Regions from separate parts of the Enterococcus sp. PLH-Efm8 genome, predicted to be linked through region 1. Evidence: riboswitches for the same ligand, from Rfam matches in the RefSeq annotation. Region 1 holds a riboswitch; the other holds the start of a gene.

Region 1 (3,418 bases):
AAAATGCTCGTCAACAAGTTTGCTTTGATACGCCTATGAAAGAAGTATATTCGCTTCTTTCGGTGTATCCAAGCATTGTGATAGTAGAAAAGCAAAGAAGTATTGGGTCGCTGACAAGTAAAGAAATCTTTGCTTTTTTAAGTCGAGAGGAGGAAGGAAATGAAAACATATGATGCAATCATCATCGGTTCAGGTGTGAGCGGCTTAAGTGCTGCTTATGGATTGAAAGAAGCAGGTAAAACAGTACTAGTGGTCGAAGAAGATCTATGGGGCGGGACTTGTCCTAACCGTGGATGTGATCCTAAAAAAGTCTTGTTAAGTGCAGTAGAGGCACGTAATCGGGTAAAACAATTGAGTGGAAAAGGTTTTAACGAGATCCCAACTGCCAACTGGGAAGAACTTCAAAAATTCAAACGAACATTTACGGATCCAGTCCCAGAAAGCCGAAAAAAACAATTAGCAGAAGCTGAAATCGATCATCTTTCAGGAACCGCTCGTTTTTTGGATGATTCATCTATTGAAGTCAACGAAGAAGTCTTCCATGCGGATTACTTAGTTTTGGCAACCGGGCAAAGACCTACGATCTTACCAGTGGAGGGAAAGGAATACTTGAAAACTAGTGCAGACTTTTTATCATTGCCTGTACTGCCTAAAGAAATCATTTTTATCGGTGGTGGTTATATTGCTTTTGAGCTAGCTACGATTGCCAATGCTGCAGGGAGCAAAGTAACCATTGTCCATCATAATCAACGGCCATTAAAAGAATTTGAGGCGTCTTTGGTAGAGGAAGCCGTCCATCAAATGGAAGCATCTGGCATTCAGTTTGCTTTTGGTGTTGAAACCCAAAAGATCATTTCAGAAGGTACTCGCTATCGTTTAGTCGGAAAAGAGACGGAATTAGTAGCAGATATGATTTTTTGTGCGACTGGGAGACAGCCGAATACAGAATCTTTAGCACTTGAGCAAGCGAATATCGTCTTTGATAAACACGGAATTGCAGTCAATGATTATCTGCAAACGAGCAATCCAAAAATTTTTGCGTGTGGAGATATTGTTTCAAGGAAAACCCCAAAATTGACACCAGTCGCCACTTTTGAAGGAAATTATGTAGCTAAGCGGATAACGGATGCAACAAGCGAACCTATCAAATATCCGATTATACCTACGATCGTCTACGCCAGTCCTAAACTTGCTGAAGTAGGAGTTACAAAAAGTCACGCCTCTTCGTCAGATCAAGTGGTAGAGATGGATCTTACCAGTTGGTTCACCTATCATCGTGTCAATGAACCAGTTGCTAAGGCTGAATTGACCTTTGACCAGCAAAATTATTTGATTGGTGCTGCAGTGATTAGCGAGCAAGCAGACGAATTGATCGATGATTTGACACTCGTCATCAATCAAAAATTGACTAAAAAAGAGTTGGATAGCTATATCATGGGGTATCCGACATTGGCAAGTGATCTCTCCTATTTATTGAAATAATCAGCATGATAACTAAAGCGCTTGTTGCTTTTTCCTTCTTGTGCTACACTTTAAAAAATGAATACCTGTTTCTGGGGATGTCGTAGACGACATGAGAGTAAGTTGTGAACTTAGACCCATTGAACCTGTCAGTTAATACTGGTGAAGGGAGAAACATAGCAGACGCTTGAAGCGGGTTACTATGTCGTGCCCATTTCAAGCGTTTTTTGTTATTCATATTAGAAGAAAGGAGGTAACAAAATGAAGAAAAATCTTTATCCAGCAGTCAGTATGGCATTCATTTTAATTATTTGGCAGATTGTTGTCATAGTTTGGAAAATACCTGCCTTTATTTTACCCGGACCTGCTGCTGTATTTTCTGCATTAGCGGCAGATGCACAAGTATTACTTTCCCATTCTGTCACGACATTAAATGAAGCAGTGCTTGGTTTGGTAATAGCTAGCGTTCTTTCTTTTATTACTGCCTTGGCAATGGATTATTGGAAGTTTTTAGAAATGTCTTTTTATCCGTTACTAGTGATTTCACAAATGTTGCCAATCATGGTGTTAGGGCCATTACTTACCCTATGGTTTGGTTTCGGTATGCTTCCAAAAGTGATCCTTGTTGTCTTGATAAGCTATTTTCCGATCGTAGTTTCTTTTTCGGATACATTGAGGAAAGTATCAAAAGAGCAAATCATCTTTTTGAAAACGATGGGGGCAGATACAGGGAAGATTTATCGAATATATAAAATACCAGCGGGTTTATCCGGCTTCTTTTCCGGTTTAAAAGTGGCTGCTACTTATTGTGTCAGCGGAGCAGTCGTTGGAGAATGGCTAAGCGCTCAAGCAGGCTTAGGGTATTACATGATACGCGTAAAAAACAGCTACCAGATCGATAAAGTTTTTGCTGCGATCATTTGTGTCATTCTATTGAGTTTATTGCTGAATGGCGCTTGTTCATTATTGAAAAAAGGGTATTATCGTATGCTTTATATTTTTTAAGAGAAGGGGATCAAATGAAAAAATTATGGCTTTTATTACCGCTACTGTTGCTTTTATCCGCTTGTGGCACTGCAAAAGAAACAAGTAGCAAACAAGAAATAAAGGATTTGAAAAAAGTGACACTTGTTTTGGATTATGTACCGAATACTAATCATACTGGCATCTACCTAGCAAAAGAAAAAGGCTATTATAAAGAGGCTGGTTTAAATGTCCAAATCATCGAACCAGGAGATAATTCGACAAGTATTGGTCTAGTAGGTGCGGACAAAGCACAATTTGGTGTAAGTTATCAAGAAGATGTCACTTATGCTCACGCAGATGGACAGAATATACCAGTCAAAGCAATTGCTACAGTGATCAAACATAATACTTCTGGATTCGCCACCCTATCAGACAGTAACATCCATTCACCAAAAGATTTTGAAGGAAAAACATATGCAGGTTGGCAAAGTCCAAGTGAAGAAGCTGTCTTAAAAGCTGTGATGGAAAAAGACGGCGGGGACTTTTCAAAACTGACAATGGTAGGAAGCAATGGAGAAGGGCCAGAAAGCTTAGGAAAATCCTCAGATATCCAATGGTACTTTGAAGGTTGGGATATGATCAAAGCAAAAGAAGCGGGTATTGAACTAAACTATATCCCATTGAAAGAATTAGATGAACGGTTAGATTACTATACTCCGGTAATTATTACGAATGATCAACTGATCAAAAGTGATCCAGAATTGGTACAGTCTTTTATGGATGCCACGAAAAAAGGCTATCAGGAAGCTATTAAGGATCCAAATGACAGTGCTAAACTGTTGCAAAAATATGCAAAAGAAAATGATCGGACGTTTTTAGAAGAATCACAAGCATTCTTGTCAAAAAATTATACGGATGATCCTGAGAATTGGGGATTGATGGAAGAAAAAGTTTGGCGCAATTATACAGCTTTTATGCAGGAAAACGGATT
Region 2 (3,418 bases), 1.3 Mb from region 1:
AAACTCAGTCATTGAAAGCAGCCATGTCAAGAAACATGCAGATGTGGGACCTTATGCACATTTACGACCAAAAGCTGAAATTGGCGAAAACGTCCATATCGGAAACTTTGTGGAAGTGAAAAATGCTCAAATCGGCAAAGGAACTAAAGTCGGTCACTTGACTTATGTTGGTGATGCTACGCTGGGAGAAGAAATCAATGTCGGATGTGGTGTTGTCTTCGTCAACTATGATGGAAAGAACAAACATCATACGACTGTCGGCGACCACAGCTTTATTGGTTCTAGCACGAATATCATCGGACCTGTCGAGGTAGCTAAAAACAGTTCGATTGCTGCCGGGTCAACAATTACAGACAATATTCCAGAATATGCGCTGGCAATTGCGAGAGCAAGACAAGTCAATAAAGAAGGATATGCAAAAAAACTCCCTTATCTAAACTAAGACTTTTGCAAAATCACTTGATTTATTTAAAAAATATGACTACTATTTATTAGGTAGAATTCTAGAGTTGTGAAAAAGAAAGTGGAGGTCCCCATGTCAAAACATTACTTTGACCCAAGATTAAAAATTTTTGCGTTAAATTCCAATCGCCCATTAGCAGAGAAAATTGCAGCAGCAGTCGGCGTCGAGTTAGGAAAATCATCTGTTACTCAATTTAGTGATGGAGAAATTCAAGTAAACATTGAAGAAAGTATTCGTGGATCGCATGTCTATGTTATTCAATCAACGAGCAGCCCAGTCAATGATAACTTGATGGAGTTGCTGATCATGATTGACGCACTGAAACGAGCAAGTGCAAAAACAATCAACGTAGTCATGCCTTATTATGGCTATGCGCGTCAAGACCGTAAAGCACGTGCACGGGAACCAATCACAGCGAAATTAGTAGCAAACATGATTCAAAAAGCTGGTGCAACAAGAATGCTGACTTTGGACCTTCATGCAGTCCAAATCCAAGGTTTCTTTGATATTCCAGTCGATCATTTGATGGGTGCGCCACTTATTGCCAATTATTTCTTAGAAAAAGGAATCAAAGGCGATGATGTTGTCGTTGTTTCACCAGACCATGGTGGTGTCACACGGGCACGTAAATTAGCGGAATTTTTGAAATCTCCGATTGCGATCATAGACAAACGCCGTCCAAAAGCAAATGTTGCAGAAGTAATGAATATCATTGGACAAGTCAAAGGCAAAACTTGTGTACTGATCGATGATATGATCGATACAGCAGGTACGATCACATTGGCTGCCAATGCTTTGAAAGAAGCTGGTGCAACTAGTGTGTATGCTTCATGTACACATCCAGTATTATCCGGCCCTGCTTTACAAAGAATAGAAGATTCAGCTATCGAGCGTCTAGTTGTTACAGACTCGATCTATCTTCCAGAAGATCGTAAAATCGACAAAATCGATGAAGTAAGTGTTGGCGGACTAATGGGAGATGCAATCAAACGTATCCATGAAAACAAACCAGTTAGTCCATTGTTTGAAACAAAAAATAAATAATAAATAAACTCACAAAGGGGAGTCCAATTGGGCTGAGATTGAATCTATTTCTAAACCCTTCGTACCTGTATCGGTTATGCGAGCGTAGGAATTGTGAATAAACAGCTGTTTGACTATTTTCGAAAGCTGCTTCCTCCTTTGTGACTTTTTTATTCAAAGGAGGAAGTTTTTTTATGGGAAAAAATAGAGTTTGGGTAGAAGGAACGATTGTTGCAGCGTTAGCGATGGTGTTGTCGTTGATTCCGATCCAGATCGGCAGCAGTTTTTCTATTTCATTAGGGCAGATTCCATTGACTCTTTTTGCGTTAAGAAGAGGGACAAAGGCAGGGATGCTGGCAGGTTTCATTTGGGGCATCCTACATTTTCCGTTGGGACAAGTTTATTATTTAAGTGTCGTTCAAGTGTTGATTGAGTACCCGATTGCCTATACTTTTGCAGGCGCAGCAGGGCTCATGGCTTCAAATGTCCAAAAAGGCTATGTAGACGATAATACGAAACAAATTAGAAAAAGCATCGTGTTTGGTGCATTGATTGGCGCACTTTCCAGATATTTTTGGCATTTTATTGCAGGAGTGGTTTTCTGGGGAGCGTATGCACTATGGGGGATGAATCCTTGGCTCTTTTCTTTCGTAATGAATGGTGCCAGCGGGTTGAGTACAGCTATTGTAACGATCATCGTTTTATTAGGGATCCAACAAACGACTCCTTCGATTTTTGTGCCAGATAAACGACAGGAGCTGTAAATAAAAAAGAAGCAAGAAACTTGAGACAGAATCATGTCCTAGTTTCTTGTTTCCTTTTTATTTTTTGATAAGAAATAGATCTACTTCAATGGCAGATAAGAAAGATCGGCATCTTCTACCAATTGCCAGTGTCGATCGGTGACAGAGTAGATTAAAGTAGCGATGATTTCCTCTTCTCGATACCGGGTGCCTTTTAATTTCCAAATATAATCTTCAATCACATAGATTGGGATACGATATTTACCATCGATCAAACCAACTTGATCAAAAGAAAAAATGATCCCTTCCTGCATCAAATTACGCATTTCTTTCAATAATTCCACACTGATTTTTTCAACAGGTGTTTCTTTTTTGAAAAAAGATTTTTTTACATTGATCTTATCTGACAAGATCGAACTTAATTTACTAGCAAAAATCCTATAAAATTCATCTAAATAGCGATAATAAATCCGATTCAGCTGATCATTAAGATCGAAGTATACAAAATTATTCTGTAGTTTATAAAAAAACGGCGAATGAAGATGTGTTTTCATATGACCAAAATATAATAATTCTGAAATTTCTAAAGGTGTCAATTCTTTCAGCATCGTTAAATCAGTAAAGTCGATCCACTTCAATTCATCGAATCCACGCCTGTTACGAGAAGAGGAAAAGAAACGCTGAATATTTTCTGTACCACGGATTACTTTCAGCCCTGTATGGGATTCATATTCTCCAGCAGAAGCAGATGGATCAAGCAAGAGCAAGTTTTGAGGAAAATGCACGATACTGTTTGCAAAGTCAGTAGCAGTCAGCCCTTTTGTTAAAACAGCATTACTTGTGGTATCAATATGTACATAAACTGACTCAGTCATCATGTTCCTCCTCTTATTTCCTCTTAATCTCTTTTATTTTACAACATTTGCATTAAAAAAGCTTGTTTCTTTTATTTTAAAATTCCATTACAAAATCACGTTTTCATTGAAAACACTCTCATTTTCAATTAATTTTTGTGATTTTTGTATTTTTTTATTTAAAGGAGGTTTTATGAATTGTTTTCTTATGGAATCTACAAAGTCGAATACGAGACTCATGACCTTTTTATGACGTACTGGTATACTTGAAGAAAAAGGAGAGCGCGATGGAGATAAAAAAAGTTTACTTTTCACAGAAAATGTCGCTGTATTCG

The links. Region 1 has a riboswitch for thiamine pyrophosphate ahead of ACIFUW_RS05595 (ABC transporter permease). Riboswitches for the same ligand answer to the same signal wherever they lie in the genome.
Region 2: another riboswitch for thiamine pyrophosphate. It lies ahead of thiT (energy-coupled thiamine transporter ThiT); the one in region 1 lies ahead of ACIFUW_RS05595 (ABC transporter permease).

What each region holds. Positions count from the first base shown of each region.
Region 1 is NZ_CP172568.1:1,120,155-1,123,572, forward strand. It holds gene ACIFUW_RS05585 (ABC transporter ATP-binding protein) at 1-173, shown strand, start outside; gene ACIFUW_RS05590 (dihydrolipoyl dehydrogenase family protein) at 160-1,482, shown strand; TPP riboswitch at 1,545-1,649, shown strand; gene ACIFUW_RS05595 (ABC transporter permease) at 1,723-2,466, shown strand; gene ACIFUW_RS05600 (ABC transporter substrate-binding protein) at 2,481-3,418, shown strand, end outside.
Region 2 is NZ_CP172568.1:2,606,959-2,610,376, reverse strand. It holds gene glmU (bifunctional UDP-N-acetylglucosamine diphosphorylase/glucosamine-1-phosphate N-acetyltransferase GlmU) at 1-442, shown strand, start outside; gene ACIFUW_RS12840 (ribose-phosphate diphosphokinase) at 536-1,507, shown strand; TPP riboswitch at 1,513-1,615, shown strand; gene thiT (energy-coupled thiamine transporter ThiT) at 1,681-2,250, shown strand; gene ACIFUW_RS12830 (hypothetical protein) at 2,331-3,104, opposite strand; gene ACIFUW_RS12825 (patatin-like phospholipase family protein) at 3,371-3,418, shown strand, end outside.